Regions from separate parts of the Paenibacillus sp. FSL R7-0163 genome, predicted to be linked through region 1. Evidence: a T-box and tRNA genes for the amino acid it is inferred to sense, from the RefSeq annotation. Region 1 holds a T-box; the other holds one or more tRNA genes.
The links. A T-box is a leader RNA that pairs with one kind of tRNA and senses whether it is charged. The one in region 1 lies ahead of argS (arginine--tRNA ligase), so its partner is inferred to be a tRNA-Arg.
Positions count from the first base shown of each region.

Region 2: it has a tRNA-Arg gene. The T-box ahead of argS (arginine--tRNA ligase) is inferred to sense a tRNA for this amino acid. The anticodon was not compared.

Region 1 is NZ_CP150224.1:639,214-646,619, reverse strand. Features, by position in the region: gene NST45_RS02725 (DEAD/DEAH box helicase) at 1-829, shown strand, start outside; gene NST45_RS02720 (exosporium glycoprotein BclB-related protein) at 903-2,132, opposite strand; gene NST45_RS02715 (collagen-like protein) at 2,560-5,058, opposite strand; gene NST45_RS02710 (hypothetical protein) at 5,104-5,463, opposite strand; T-box leader at 5,712-5,930, shown strand; gene argS (arginine--tRNA ligase) at 5,971-7,406, shown strand, end outside.
Region 2 is NZ_CP150224.1:742,517-749,922, forward strand. Features, by position in the region: rRNA gene NST45_RS03140 (23S ribosomal RNA) at 1-1,182, shown strand, start outside; rRNA gene rrf (5S ribosomal RNA) at 1,329-1,445, shown strand; gene NST45_RS03150 (hypothetical protein) at 1,680-1,979, shown strand; tRNA gene NST45_RS03155 (tRNA-Glu) at 2,067-2,141, shown strand; tRNA gene NST45_RS03160 (tRNA-Val) at 2,231-2,306, shown strand; tRNA gene NST45_RS03165 (tRNA-Met) at 2,395-2,471, shown strand; tRNA gene NST45_RS03170 (tRNA-Asp) at 2,497-2,574, shown strand; tRNA gene NST45_RS03175 (tRNA-Lys) at 2,589-2,661, shown strand; tRNA gene NST45_RS03180 (tRNA-Gly) at 2,698-2,772, shown strand; tRNA gene NST45_RS03185 (tRNA-Arg) at 2,783-2,859, shown strand; tRNA gene NST45_RS03190 (tRNA-Leu) at 2,879-2,957, shown strand; gene NST45_RS03195 (sigma-70 family RNA polymerase sigma factor) at 3,158-3,727, shown strand; gene NST45_RS03200 (radical SAM protein) at 4,412-5,956, shown strand; gene NST45_RS03205 (hypothetical protein) at 6,026-6,214, shown strand; gene NST45_RS03210 (ABC transporter ATP-binding protein) at 6,546-7,406, shown strand, end outside.

The DNA of each region.
Region 1 (7,406 bases):
AGGCAAAAAAGCTTTTCACGATTTACCAAGAGAAACGGTTGCGAAGCGGGCGCGTCCCTTTTTGCTGCGGCGCTTAAAGAGTGATGTGTTAAAGGAACTTCCGGACAAAATTGAGTCCGTACAAGCATGTGAACTGCTGCCGGAGCAAAAAAAGTTATATGTAGCTTATCTTGCCCGTTTGAAAAAAGAGGCGCTTAAGCATTTGACCCAAGATAGTTTCGGCAATAATAATCGGATCAAAGTTCTGGCGGGACTAACTCGTCTGCGCCAGTTGTGCTGCCACCCTGCTCTTTTTGTCGATGGATATGAAGGAAGCTCTGCTAAATTCGAGCAGCTGCTCGAAATCATAGAAGAATGTCGCAGTTCGGGTAAACGTATGTTAGTATTCTCACAATTCACAGAGATGCTGGGCCTGATTGGGCGTGAACTAGGATATCAGGGCATTCCATACTTTTATTTAGATGGTCAAACGCCTGTTTCTCAACGAGTAGATTTATGTAATAAATTTAATGAAGGAGAGCGGGATATTTTCTTAATCTCCTTAAAGGCCGGCGGGACCGGGCTCAACTTAACTGGGGCAGATACTGTAATCCTTTACGATTTATGGTGGAACCCTGCCGTCGAGCAGCAAGCAGCAGATCGGGCTCACCGGATCGGACAGAAAAATGTAGTACAAGTAATTCGTCTCGTCACCCAAGGCACCGTAGAGGACAAGATGTATGAGCTGCAGCAGAAGAAAAAGAACTTGATCGATGAGGTCATCCAGCCAGGTCAAGAAAGCTTGTCTACCCTCACAGAGCAAGACATCCGGGAGATTCTGATGATCTAAATAACAATGTTTGAGAAAAAATCAGGGATATCCCACAGCCTCTATGACTATCGGGATATCCCTTTTCTTCAGATTATGCAATTGTAACTCCTGCACTAGCGTAGCCAGCAACAGTAGTTGCAACGTCAATGCCAGCCGTGACCGTCGAAGTGAAGACCAACAACAAGCGTTCTCCCACAGTTACAGGAATGCTTAAGCCTGTGGTATTACCACTGCTAATAGTTCCAAGAGCAATTAATCCTGTAAGCGGAGGACTTAACGTAACTAAAGCCCCAGGTACTGCTGTGAAGGTATTGTTAGGTGTAGTAGATCTGTATAATTGAGCCGTGATTGTTACCGTAGAACCCACCAAACTAACGGAAGATGTCGCACTGAAATAGGCTGCCATAGACGTAAGCGTTCCTGTTCTAGGAACCGAGAACGCAAAGTTCAGCAAGGTTCCAGCCGCTCCAGTAAGATCTATAGTACCGCCTGTAATACTGATATTGGTCGCACTGCTACCAAAACCAACTGCACTTGAAGTATTCAAAAGACCCCCTAATACAGTGGTCATAGCAACTGGAAGTCCAGAAGAATATGGAATGATTGCGCCTGCGCCAGCAGTTCCTGTTGCTCCTGTGGCTCCAGCAGTTCCTGTTGCTCCTGTGGCTCCAGCAGTTCCTGTTGCTCCAGTTACGCCAGCAGTTCCTGTTGCTCCTGTGGCTCCAGCAGTTCCTGTTGCTCCTGTGGCTCCCGCAGTTCCTGTTGCTCCAGTTACGCCAGCAGTTCCTGTTGCTCCTGTGGCTCCAGCAGTTCCTGTCGCTCCTGTGGCTCCCGTTGCTCCAGCAGCTCCTGTCGCTCCCGTGGCTCCAGCACCTGTGGCTCCGGTTACGCCAGTACCTCCTGTCGCTCCCGTTGCACCAACGCTTCCTGTAGCTCCAGTAGCTCCAGTAGCACCTGTAATTCCTATATATTCTCCATATAATTCAGAGTAGACAAGGCGATGAGCAGTCACTAATTGACCTGTGCTGCTCTTCCCCCAAACTGAAATTTGAATGGGATCATCAATCGTAATAGGTGTTGTGAATAGAAATTCAAATGAATCAAAGTTTGCATAATAATCCCTATTAACCACTTGATTAGGAGCTAAATTAACCTGTTCACTTACATATAAAGTTCTTGTCCCATTCATATAATAGCCTTCGACTTGAACCGTTGACGGAGTATCATCACTCTGATTGACAATTTTAAGAGTAACAAGCTGAGTAGGTCTTACACCGCCTACCAGATTATTTTCTATAGGACCAGTAGATAGTTGACTCAATTTTCAACACCTCATTTTTTATGAATTTTAAAATACGCTTATTATTTGAATTGCGAAAATCAAACCAACCGAACAAAATCCTCCTCAATAGTTCTGTATAAAATATGATTCTATCTATAATCATTCCTCCCACCTACTCTAGGTTGATAATCTATGATCCTATAAAATTAGTTCATAATTTTTGGCTCTTTATAGTATTATTCTTATTTCGAATTAAGGTGTGGACATCCATTTAAAAACTACTGTTACACATATTTGATACATTATAGCAATCTGAAAATCCGTAATGGATTAATAGAAGAAGAACCTAATAAGCATCGCTCTAGTCAACTTATAACATATCGCCAACAAAACAGGGGATAACCCGAAAGCCATACTTACGGCTACCGAATTACCCCTGTTGTAAATACTGAACTCGAAGATAAACTTAAGTTAATTCATGAACAGACCAGACGATACCTGCTGAGTTCGCGCCACCCAAATTCAAAGGAACCGTCAAACCATTTGCCACATAGAACAAGCCAATCACATCACCTGCGGTTAATGCAAATTCTCCAGCCAGCGTCACAGTACCACTTCCCAAAATTGCTCTCAAATCTAATATAAGTGCAACATTCACATCAAGTACTGGGAACAAGCCACTTACCAGATTTGTTGCAGTAGGAGAAGTTCTCTGAACTACGAAAGCCGGATTAATTCCAGTACCAAGACTGACAGTGAGTGAGGCAGTTGTGGAGTAATTGATAGTCGCTTCAATCGAATATCTACCAGTTGTCGGAATAGTATAATTTCCCCCAACTTCGTCGAAGGACGGGCTATCATAAAAAGGTGTTGTCACAGTCCAGCCAGTTAATTGGGTAGATGTGGAAATTGCCAATGAGGGCTTAAAAGCAGAAAAACCTTCTTGTTGAATGTTCGGACCTGTAGCTCCAGTTACTCCGGTTACACCTGTTGCACCAGTAAGCCCAGTTGCTCCGGTTACACCAGATACTCCTGTCGCTCCTGTTGCCCCAGCTACTCCCGTTGCTCCGGTTATACCAGCTACTCCTGTCGCTCCTGTCGCCCCAGCTACTCCCGTTGCTCCAGTTGCTCCAGCTACTCCCGTTGCTCCGGTCACTCCAGCTTCACCCGTTGCTCCGGTGGCTCCTGTTGCTCCTGTTGCTCCTGTTTCACCCGTTGCTCCGGTTGCTCCAGCTACTCCCGTTGCTCCAGTCGCTCCAGCTTCACCCGTTGCTCCGGTTGCCCCAGCTACTCCCGTTGCTCCAGTCGCTCCAGCTTCACCCGTTGCTCCGGTTACACCAGCTACTCCTGTTGCTCCGGTTGCACCCGTTGCTCCTGTTGCTCCCGTTACTCCATCCGCTCCGGTTGCACCCGTTGTACCAGTTACTCCGTCTGCACCAGTCGCCCCAGTTGCTCCAGTTACTCCTTCTGCACCATCCGCTCCTGTTGCACCAGTCGCTCCAGTTGCTCCAGTTACTCCGTCTGCACCAGTCGCTCCAGTCTCCCCTGCTCCAGTTGCTCCCGTTGCACCAGTCGCACCAGTCACTCCATCTGCTCCTGTTGCCCCAGTCTCTCCTGCTCCGGTCGCCCCGGTTGCTCCGTCGGCTCCCGTTGCACCAGTCACTCCATCTGCACCTGTTGCACCTGTCTCTCCTGCTCCGGTCGCTCCCGTTGCTCCATCGGCTCCCGTTGCTCCTGTTGCACCTGTAGCTCCATCTGCTCCTGTTGCCCCAGTCTCTCCTGCTCCAGTCGCTCCCGTTGCTCCGTCTGCTCCCGTTGCTCCTGTTGCACCTGTAGCTCCATCTGCTCCTGTTGCCCCAGTCTCTCCTGCTCCGGTCGCCCCGGTTGCTCCGTCTGCTCCCGTTGCACCCGTTGCACCTGTAGCTCCATCTGCTCCTGTTGCCCCAGTCTCTCCTGCTCCGGTCGCCCCGGTTGCTCCGTCTGCTCCCGTTGCACCAGTCGCCCCAGTTACTCCGTCTGCTCCTGTAGCTCCAGTCTCTCCTGCTCCGGTCGCTCCTGTTGCACCCGTTGCTCCGTCTGCTCCCGTTGCTCCGTCTGCTCCCGTTGCTCCTGTTGCACCTGTAGCTCCATCTGCTCCTGTTGCCCCAGTCTCTCCTGCTCCGGTCGCCCCGGTTGCTCCGTCTGCTCCCGTTGCACCAGTCGCCCCAGTTACTCCGTCTGCTCCTGTAGCTCCATCGGCTCCTGTTGCCCCTGTCTCTCCTGCTCCTGTAGCACCCGTTGCTCCGTCTGCTCCCGTTGCACCAGTCGCCCCAGTCACTCCATCTGCACCTGTTGCACCTGTCTCTCCTGCTCCGGTCGCTCCAGTTACTCCATCCGCTCCGGTTGCACCAGTTGCACCTGTAGCTCCATCGGCACCTGTTGCCCCAGTCTCTCCTGCCCCAGTCACTCCAGTGGCTCCATCCGCTCCAGTCACCCCGGTTGCACCAGTCACTCCATCTGCCCCTGTTGCACCTGTCGCCCCAGTCTCTCCTGCTCCGGTAGCACCCGTTGCTCCATCGGCTCCGGTCGCTCCTGTTGCACCAGTCGCACCGGTCGCACCAGTTATCCCTTGCGTTACACCAAGCAATTCTGCATGTACAAGTCGATGGGCAGTCACAATCTGGCCAACGCTATTTTTTCCCCATACTGAGATTTGAATCGGATCATCTACCAGACTTGTAGTTGTAAAAATAAATTCGAACGCATCAAAATCGCCATAATAATCACGTGTTATAACTTCATTAGGTGCTACATTTATCAGCTCGCTTACATATAAAGTTCTTGTCCCATCCATATAGTATCCTTGAACAAGAGCCATTGATGAATCAATGTCACTTCGGTTATCAATTTTGACAGTAACATGCTGAGTAGGTCTTACACCCCCTACCATACTATTGTCTATCGGTCCGGTAGATAAATAACTCAATTTCTCATCACTCCTTTAACGTTAACTGTGTCACAAAAATAATTATTAAATTAATACTGCCTGCTTCTCCCACGCAACTATGCGATGAGGATCTACCAATGCCCCCGAGTTCTGTTTTCCCCAGACTGAAATCCCAACCTCTGCTTCAACTGCTTCTACTGTTGTAAATACAAATTCAAATGCGTCCAAGTCGGCAAAATAGTTCTTAGTTAAAACTTGATTAGGTGCTAGATTTACTGTTTCATTCACATACATCGTTCTTGATCCGTTAAGAAGGAAACCTTGAATAACTAGATTATAAGGATTAAGAGAATCCCGATTAACTACTTTTACGGTTACCAGTTGCGACGGTCTGACCCCTAGGATCGGGCTGTTATCTATAGGTCCAGTAGAAAAAATAGCCATGTTTTATTCACTCCTCCCTTCCACTACAATTTGAAAGATTAGTGGCTCCGTATAGTAATATTCCTTGGCTTGAGTTAGCGTGTGGACTGTTGTGCAAAGGAACAGCTGGTCCTATAACAAGACAGCCTTCTTTTTCCAAATTTATAATCTACTAAACTGATAATCTAATAACAAAGAGCAACCAAGATAGTTAAGAAGCTAACACTATTGCTTTTTATGAAATATTGGGTATACTGGTAAAAATTAATTAAGCATCGATGAGCGGGAGAGTAGTTAACGAGATCTAGTCCTCAGCGAGCCGGGAGAGTGTAAGCCGGTACAGATTTCTTTAATGAAGCGCACCCGTGAGATGGACTTCTGAATCTTAGTAGGAAGTCCCGGCTGAAGGCCGTTATCCCGTAAGGTGGCTGAACAACTTGTTCAGCAACGAGAGTGGTACCGCGAGCGCTAAAGCCCTCGTCTCTTTTGAGACGAGGGCTTTTTTGTATTTTCAAAGGAGGGTATACCATGTTAAATCAAATCATCAAAGACGGAATCGAGCACAGTGTACACCGTGTATTCAATACTTTAGGAGCTGACTATCCAGAGGACATTGCCATTCTGATCGAACAGCCAGCAAATCTAGAACATGGTGATTATTCATGTAATATCGCTATGCAGCTAGCCAAAACTCTACGTAAATCCCCAATGGTCATAGCAGAATTAGTGAAAGCAGAACTTCAATTCAAAGGGCGTTTCGCCGGTCTATTGCAAAAAGTTGAAGTCGCTGCTCCCGGATTTATCAATTTGTATATGAATTGGCAAAGCTGGGCTGAACATTCCTTTGAACTGCCTGCCAGCACTGGGGAAAAAGTCATCATCGAGCACACTTCTATCAACCCCAACAAAGCCGCTCATGTAGGTCATCTAAGAAACGCCTGTATTGGCGATACTCTAGTCAGAATTATGAAAAGAACTGGGTATAACGTAGAGGTCCATAACTACATTGATGATCTCGGCAATCAGCTGGCGGATACAGTTGTTGGATTATTAAATATACCTTTAGAAGGGGAACATCAACGTTTCGGTGATTTTTGCTGGGATCTTTATGCCAAAGTGAACAAAGAATATGCGCTGAACCCTGAGATGACACACAAGCGCACAGATATACTGCACTCCCTTGAACAAGGTGGCGGCAATGAAGCCTGGCTGGGCAACCTTGTAGCTGAACGTATCGTTAGAGAGCATGTAGAGGAAATGAAACATTTTGGGATTTATTATGATTTGCTGGTATGGGAGAGCAGTATTTTAAAAGAGGGATTTTGGGCAGCCGCAGCTGAGCTACTGAAGCAGACAGCCGTTTTTGTACAAGAGACTGAAGGTAAACTCGCAGGCTGCTGGGTGCTGAAGCAAGGAACAGAGGCTAACATTGGAGCGGATTCAGAGGAGCATCATCTCGATAAGGTGCTGGTGCGTTCGAATGGGATTTCAACGTATACAGCCAAAGATATTGCCTATCATCTCTGGAAATTTGGTCTTTTAACCAAAGATTTCTCCTATAGCGAATTCTCGTCCGGTTTATGGACAACAGGATTAACTGGAACCCAAGAGTCTTATGGGCAGGCGGACAGAGTCATCAATGTGATCGATTACAGACAGGAATATCCACAACAGATGGTTAAGCAAGCCTTAGGGGCACTAGGTTATAACGAGCAAGCAGACAAACTCCATCATGTGAGTTATGGTGTTGTATCTCTTAGTCCCGCCTCGGCTGCCGAGCTGGGTATAGATATTTCAGAAGGCAAATCTTCTTATGCTATGTCCGGACGACAGGGAATCGGGATTAAGGTAAGCGATCTGGTGGAACTCATGGAACAGAACATCGAACACTCACGTTCCGATAAAGACGGCCTCTCCAGCCGAATGATTGCCACTGCTGCGATTCGCTACTATCTGCTGCGGTT
Region 2 (7,406 bases), 100 kb from region 1:
GAGAAGGGGTGCCCCGGTAGTGTGAATAGCACGAGGGGGCCGCAGTGAAAAGGCCCAAGCGACTGTTTAGCAAAAACACAGGTCTGTGCGAAGCCGCAAGGCGAAGTATACGGGCTGACGCCTGCCCGGTGCTGGAAGGTTAAGGGGAGTGGTTAGGGGTAACCCGAAGCTATGAACCGAAGCCCCAGTAAACGGCGGCCGTAACTATAACGGTCCTAAGGTAGCGAAATTCCTTGTCAGGTAAATTCTGACCCGCACGAATGGCGTAACGACTTGGGCGCTGTCTCAACGAGAGATCCGGTGAAATTTTAATACCTGTGAAGATGCAGGTTACCCGCGACAAGACGGAAAGACCCCATGGAGCTTTACTGCAGCTTGATATTGAATTTGGGTACGATCTGTACAGGATAGGTGGGAGCCGTAGAAATCGGAGCGCAAGCTTCGGTGGAGGCGCCGTTGGGATACCACCCTGATCGTATCTAGGTTCTAACCTAGTACCCTTACCGGGTACGGGGACCGTGTCAGGCGGGCAGTTTGACTGGGGCGGTCGCCTCCTAAAGAGTAACGGAGGCGTTCCAAGGTTCCCTCAGAATGGTTGGAAATCATTCGCAGAGTGCAAAGGCATAAGGGAGCTTGACTGCGAGACCTACAAGTCGAGCAGGGACGAAAGTCGGACTTAGTGATCCGGTGGTACCGCATGGAAGGGCCATCGCTCAACGGATAAAAGCTACCCTGGGGATAACAGGCTTATCTCCCCCAAGAGTCCACATCGACGGGGAGGTTTGGCACCTCGATGTCGGCTCATCGCATCCTGGGGCTGAAGTAGGTCCCAAGGGTTGGGCTGTTCGCCCATTAAAGCGGTACGCGAGCTGGGTTCAGAACGTCGTGAGACAGTTCGGTCCCTATCTGTCGTGGGCGCAGGAAATTTGAGAGGAGCTGTCCTTAGTACGAGAGGACCGGGATGGACGTACCGCTGGTGCACCAGTTGTTCCGCCAGGAGCATGGCTGGGTAGCTACGTACGGACGGGATAAGCGCTGAAAGCATCTAAGCGTGAAGCCCCCCTCAAGATGAGATTTCCCAATTAGTAAGACCCCTTGAAGACGACGAGGTAGATAGGTTGGAGGTGGAAGTGCAGCAATGCATGGAGCTGACCAATACTAATCGGTCGAGGGCTTATCCTATACTTAGAATGCAAATTCGTTTCGGATTCAGTTTTCAGGAATCAAGCTCCGATTTATATAGTCCAAGTGACTGTTTGATGATGAATTTGTTTTCAGCATTTGGCGATGCTGAGACCTGAATAATGCATTTGTACCGCAAATGCCCGTTTGGTGGCGATAGCGGAGGGGTTCCACACGTACCCATCCCGAACACGACCGTTAAGCCCTCCAGCGCCGATGGTACTTGGACCGAAGGGTCCTGGGAGAGTAGGACGTTGCCAAGCACGCAAGACCACTGTTGAGTTATCGACAGTGGTCTTTTTGTTGTATGATATTTATCCGCTTATTATAAGGATAGGCAATCATTGTGAGTGATTTCTTCGAATGAAAATTAGTTCACGGAGGCAAATGATCATGATTATATGGATCAATGGTGCTTTTGGTTCAGGGAAGACACAAACCGCATATGAAATGTATCGAAGAAAAACATAGCTAGCGAATATGATGGAATAATTATCGTGCCTATGACCCTAATGAATCCGGATTATTGCAGGGAAATCATCGGCAAGTTAATGGATGGAGGTATAGAGCTTTATCATTTTAGTTTGTGTGCCTCCCGAGAGACCTTGCTTAAGAGATTAAGCGTTAGAGGTGAAGGAAAAGACTCTTGGGCTGCTCAGCAGATCGACAGGTGCATCACAGGGCTTGATCACGAGGTGTTTAAGCAGCATCTAGACACGAATGATAGAACTACGGGTGAAATCATTGAGATAATAGCTCAAAAGCTTCATATCAATCTATTACCTAGTGAAGAGTAAAAAGAAAAATAATCAATTTAGGTATTGCTATACTTAATAATACATGATATAATCTTTTTTGTTGTCAAAACAATTTGTTTTTAAAACGGCCCGTTGGTCAAGGGGTTAAGACACCTCCCTTTCACGGAGGTAACATGGGTTCGAATCCCATACGGGTCACCATTTCTTCTTGAAACAGCATTAGACTTCTAGAAAAAATGGTTGCATTACAGATTTGATTATGTTATGATAATTAAGTTGCTTCTTTACATGGAGGCTTAGCTCAGCTGGGAGAGCATCTGCCTTACAAGCAGAGGGTCGGGGGTTCGATCCCCTCAGCCTCCACCATAACACATCCCCAAAAGTGAAGTTAATGCTTCACTGAGGAATCCGGATACTTTCCGAGGAATCCAAGGGAATTAATACTTTTTACTGACGCGGGGTGGAGCAGCCCGGTAGCTCGTCGGGCTCATAACCCGAAGGTCGCAGGTTCAAATCCTGCCCCCGCAACCAATTTTCATTAAGCAATTATTCTTCTGGAACCGTGGTGTAGTTGGCCTAACATGCCTGCCTGTCACGCAGGAGACCGCGGGTTCGAATCCCGTCGGTTCCGCCATTTTCTTGCTTTATGAGCCATTAGCTCAGTTGGTAGAGCACCTGACTTTTAATCAGGGTGTCGAAGGTTCGAGTCCTTCATGGCTCACTTCTTTAGTGAGTCGGACATCAATACATATCGTGTGCGGACGTGGCTCAGCGGTAGAGCATCGCCTTGCCAAGGCGAGGGTCGCGGGTTCGATTCCCGTCGTCCGCTCCATATAAATTTTGCGCCCTTAGCTCAGCTGGATAGAGCGTTTGACTACGAATCAAAAGGCCGGGAGTTCGAATCTCTCAGGGCGCGCCATATTTTAACTTAATACTTTGCCGGTGTGGCGGAATGGCAGACGCGCTCGACTCAAAATCGAGAGGGAAACCGTGGAGGTTCGAGTCCTCTCACCGGTATATCGAAAAAGACTTGTAAGATTGCTTCCAGCAATTTTACAAGTTTTTTTTATTTTCTAAATATAGCTATTTAGAGTGGTCTTTTTGTTTCGCTGAATGCTTCTAGTAGCATATATTGTGAATCATACATCACTTCCATAATAAGGTGGATAAACTATTATTATGTATTATAATGTAAATTAAAGGGAGTGAGAATATTCATGTTCTTCACCATCCTATCTACTGTAGAAGTTAACGAGGATGTTGTATTTCTAACAGAGCTATACGATAGGTATTATCCTATTATGAAAAAGAAGGCTTATGAGATCTTGCAGGACTATGATGTTGTTGATGATATGATACAGGAGTCCTTTGTCAGACTAATCAGTAAAGCCGCATTATTGCGTTCCCTAGACCTGCATAAACAAGTATCCTATCTGGTCCATACCGTACATAATACTAGTATTAATCATGCGAAGCAGCGCAAAAGACATCTGAATCATACCTCTTCAGGGATAACCGCTGACAGTATAGAGCAAATAGCCGACAAGCAGCCTAGCATCGAGGAGATGTATAGCCTCAAGGAGGATTACACAGAGATTGCCAAGATACTCAGTGAGTTATCAGAACGGGATCAGACTTTATTGTATAACAAGTACATTCTTGAATGGAGTGATCACAAGCTTGCTGCTTCTATGGATGTCCAAGCGGTGAATATTAGATCTTATTTGACCAGAGCCAGGCGCAGAGCAATGAAGCTGCTTCTTAAGAATGGCGGAAGTGGAGTATGAAGAAACATCTGAATAAGAAAAAAATAGAGGGGAATTACGAAGAAATCTTTATTTGCATGACCTTAGAGAGTAGAATATGCTGAACCTGCTGTACAGGAGAAGATAATAATACCCTTTATAGTATATCTCGGTGACATCTGTTTCGCTGACTATCGAGAGTGGGAGAACAATAAAGATTTATACGGATTATGATACTTCTATTACTCTCACCCTACAAAAGAGGTAAAACAGCAGCAATCAATGGTCTGATGTGAAGTCTTGGACCTAGTCTTTCTCGAGCATGGGCTCACATGCTTCGAACGGGTTTAACTATGTCAATTCCGGGAATACCTACCGGGTGGTACATATAACAAAATTTGTGGAAAATAGTACGGTTCTGGAGACAATAAACTCCTATTCGTATGAATTCAAGTATTAAGGCTCCGATTCTAGCCTAGCAAAAAAGAGCAGCGCTTATGCTGCTCTTTTTTGATTTAGAGTGTTGCAGGTTTCTATGCGAAGTTGTCTATTAAAATATGGGGCTCGGTTTAGTCTTATCAAGTAGAGTTTTCGCCTACTAAACTTCATAACCTAGATGTGGTAAGACCGAAAGTAACATATTAAAAAATTAATGTGTTGATATTTTTTTAATATGTTACTATAATAATATTCAAGAGTTGTATTTTAATGGCAGGAGGTAATGAAATGGATCTATATAAAGATAACTTCGAAAACTTTTCAGAACTCTTTAATTACATCCAAGAATACAAAAAAGAAAAACCAGCACAAACAGCACTTTCCATAGGGAAGATATTCTCTGAACATAACTTTTACTACTTCTACGATAGTGGTACAAGTAAGGTTGTGATGCTTGACAATGATATAGCTCAGTTATTTGAATTGTTAATTTCCTCTAATAAAAGCTTAGATGAATTAAATCAATATATTTATGCTCACAACGTTAATGTAGATGAATTAATGACTTCAATTAATGAGGAGGATTTATTCAAAGGATTCAAAATTAAGCACTTATATAATGACATATCCCTAGAGTATATAAAAAATGAAATGAATACAGGGACAACGCAACTCATTTTAGAATTAACTGGAAAATGCAACATGCGTTGTCGCTATTGTATATACCATGATGGGTATCCTCACAATCGGGCGTTTACTTCAAAAAGAATGTCATCTGATACGGCGCTTAAATCTATTGATTACATGAAACTTTATGGGGATCAGCAGGAAGTTTCTATTACTTTTTACGGTGGAGAGCCTTTACTTGAATTCGAGCTATTAAAAGAAGTTATTGAATACTCGAAGGTTGCTTTAGCAGGAAGGACTATACAATTTTCTTTTACTACTAACTTGTCTGTATTAACCCCCAAAATGGCTGAATATTTTTCTACCGTTGACAATTTATCTATTCTTTGTAGCATTGATGGTCCCAAAGAAATACATGATATGTATCGAGTCTATAAGAATGGCTCAGGCTCATTTGATGACGTTTTCAAGAAATTCAAATTATTAAATAGTGTAGCTAGAAAAAATGGTAAGGAAATGCACATAAGTGCAAATGCGGTGTACATGCCTCCGTTTAGCGAAGAAAAGGTTTCTCAAATAGATGACTTTTTTACAAATTTAGATTTTACTCATGAAGATTTCCGATATCAATTAGGTTATGCCGGTCCTGGTACTGTGCCTGAAGAATTGCTTAAAAGCTCCGATTATAATGACCAATCGCTACGACAATGGCAGGATAAGCAAATCAGTATTACTAGCAATTTGGAAGAAATTAAAGAACAAACTATCTTTAATTCACTTGATAGAATTCATAAAAGAAGCGTAACAAAAAGAGCTACTAATTTTGTGCCAATGAACGGTTGTTGTGTTGTTGGATCCCGACGATTATTTGTTTCCGCAGATGGCGATTTTCTCGCATGTGAAAGGATAGGAAACAGTCCTTCAATAGGAAATATAAATCAAGGGATTATTGAGGAAAAGATTTATAAAAAATATGTTTATGAATTTTCCGAAGTTTGGGAAAATATTTGCTCTGATTGTTGGGCTGCTAAACTTTGTAGTAGTTGTTATGTAGACAGAATGGATTCTTCGGGAGTCAGGGAACCTGATCTTGCAGAGTGTGAATATTATAGAAGTACAACAGAACGTAGTTTAAGGAATTATCACAACTTACTTAGGACATCACCGGAACAATTAGCAATCTTTAACGAAGATGTTCTTTTATAACAATTAATTTCTCGGTTTAATTGTTCTCATTTAAACCTGGATAAATACATAATGAAAGGAGGTGAGAATATGCTGAAAATTATGAATCCATATCAACAGCAAGCTATTGACAATGAGAGCATAGCTTTTCGTGCGCCATGTGTGTGTAACTCTAAATTAGCGAACCAAGCAGCTACTAAGGTTTCAGGAACTGGTTGTCAATGCTCTTGCATCGGTTCTGTAAATGAAGCGGCTAACCAAGACGCAGCAAGAAACTAGTTTTACAAACCAGCAGTATGTGTAATTCTCAATTAACGAACTATTCAGTTAAATAAAATTTCAGAACCTGATTGTAATTGCTCTTGCGTCGGTTCTGTAAACAACGCGTATAACTCCGACGCGGCAAGAAATTGAGTTTCACAATACAACAGTGTCTTCGTCCAATACCGACGAAGACACTGTTGTATTCAAATCTAAGGTTGTTAGACTGGAGTTACTCTTCAGAAGGCTATGACCTATATTGAAATACAATATCCATACCACATTATTCTTCAGGGTTTAGTCACGTCCTTAGTACTTAGAACACAATTAATACTGGAGGATAATTGAGATGAAGAAATTCAACAATTTTAGACACTTTAGTAACTACTTTGCTATTATAAAAACTACTCTAAGCGTATTATTCGCCTCTTCAAAAAAATACTTCATATTAATTTTAGTTTTAAGTTCTGTTATGGCTTTACCTGATATCATAAACTTAATTGTATGGCAGCATATAATAGATCAAATAGGTTCTCTTTTAATAAATGACAACAAAGATTATATTATCATAATATATCTCTTTCTTCTTCATTTCATTATTGTACTAATAAAATTAATTATTAATAAAACTACAAATTATGTAAAGGAAATTTATACTGTATTAGTTGATAAGTATATAACAAATAAAACTATTGAAATTGTAGACAGCATGGAAATGCAAGATTTCGAAGATCCAAGACTACATAATGACATCCAAAAAACAAATGACGAGTCAACAGTGAGAAGTATAGGTATTTTGAATAACATTGTTGAGATTATCATGAATATGACTTTATTCGTTGGTACAATAAGTATATTGGCATCTTACCAGATAAGTATAGTGATTATCATCATACTATCAATAGTCCCAAGTACAATAATTAATTTAAAATCTATGTCAAAGTTATTTGAAGTATATGATAAACGATATGAAAAAACTAGGTACTATAGTTCTTTAAAGGATATGATAGTTACATATGAAAATTTCAAAGAAATGAAATTATTTTCCAACATATCTTTTATACAGAATATCATTAATAATATTTTTGAAAAGATAATTGAGCAAGATAAAAATGTAAAAAGAACTTTGACTATAAAATCTACAGTAGGTGATTCTATTCAACATTTACTGACCTATTTATTGAAAATAATTATAGTTGTTAATGGTATT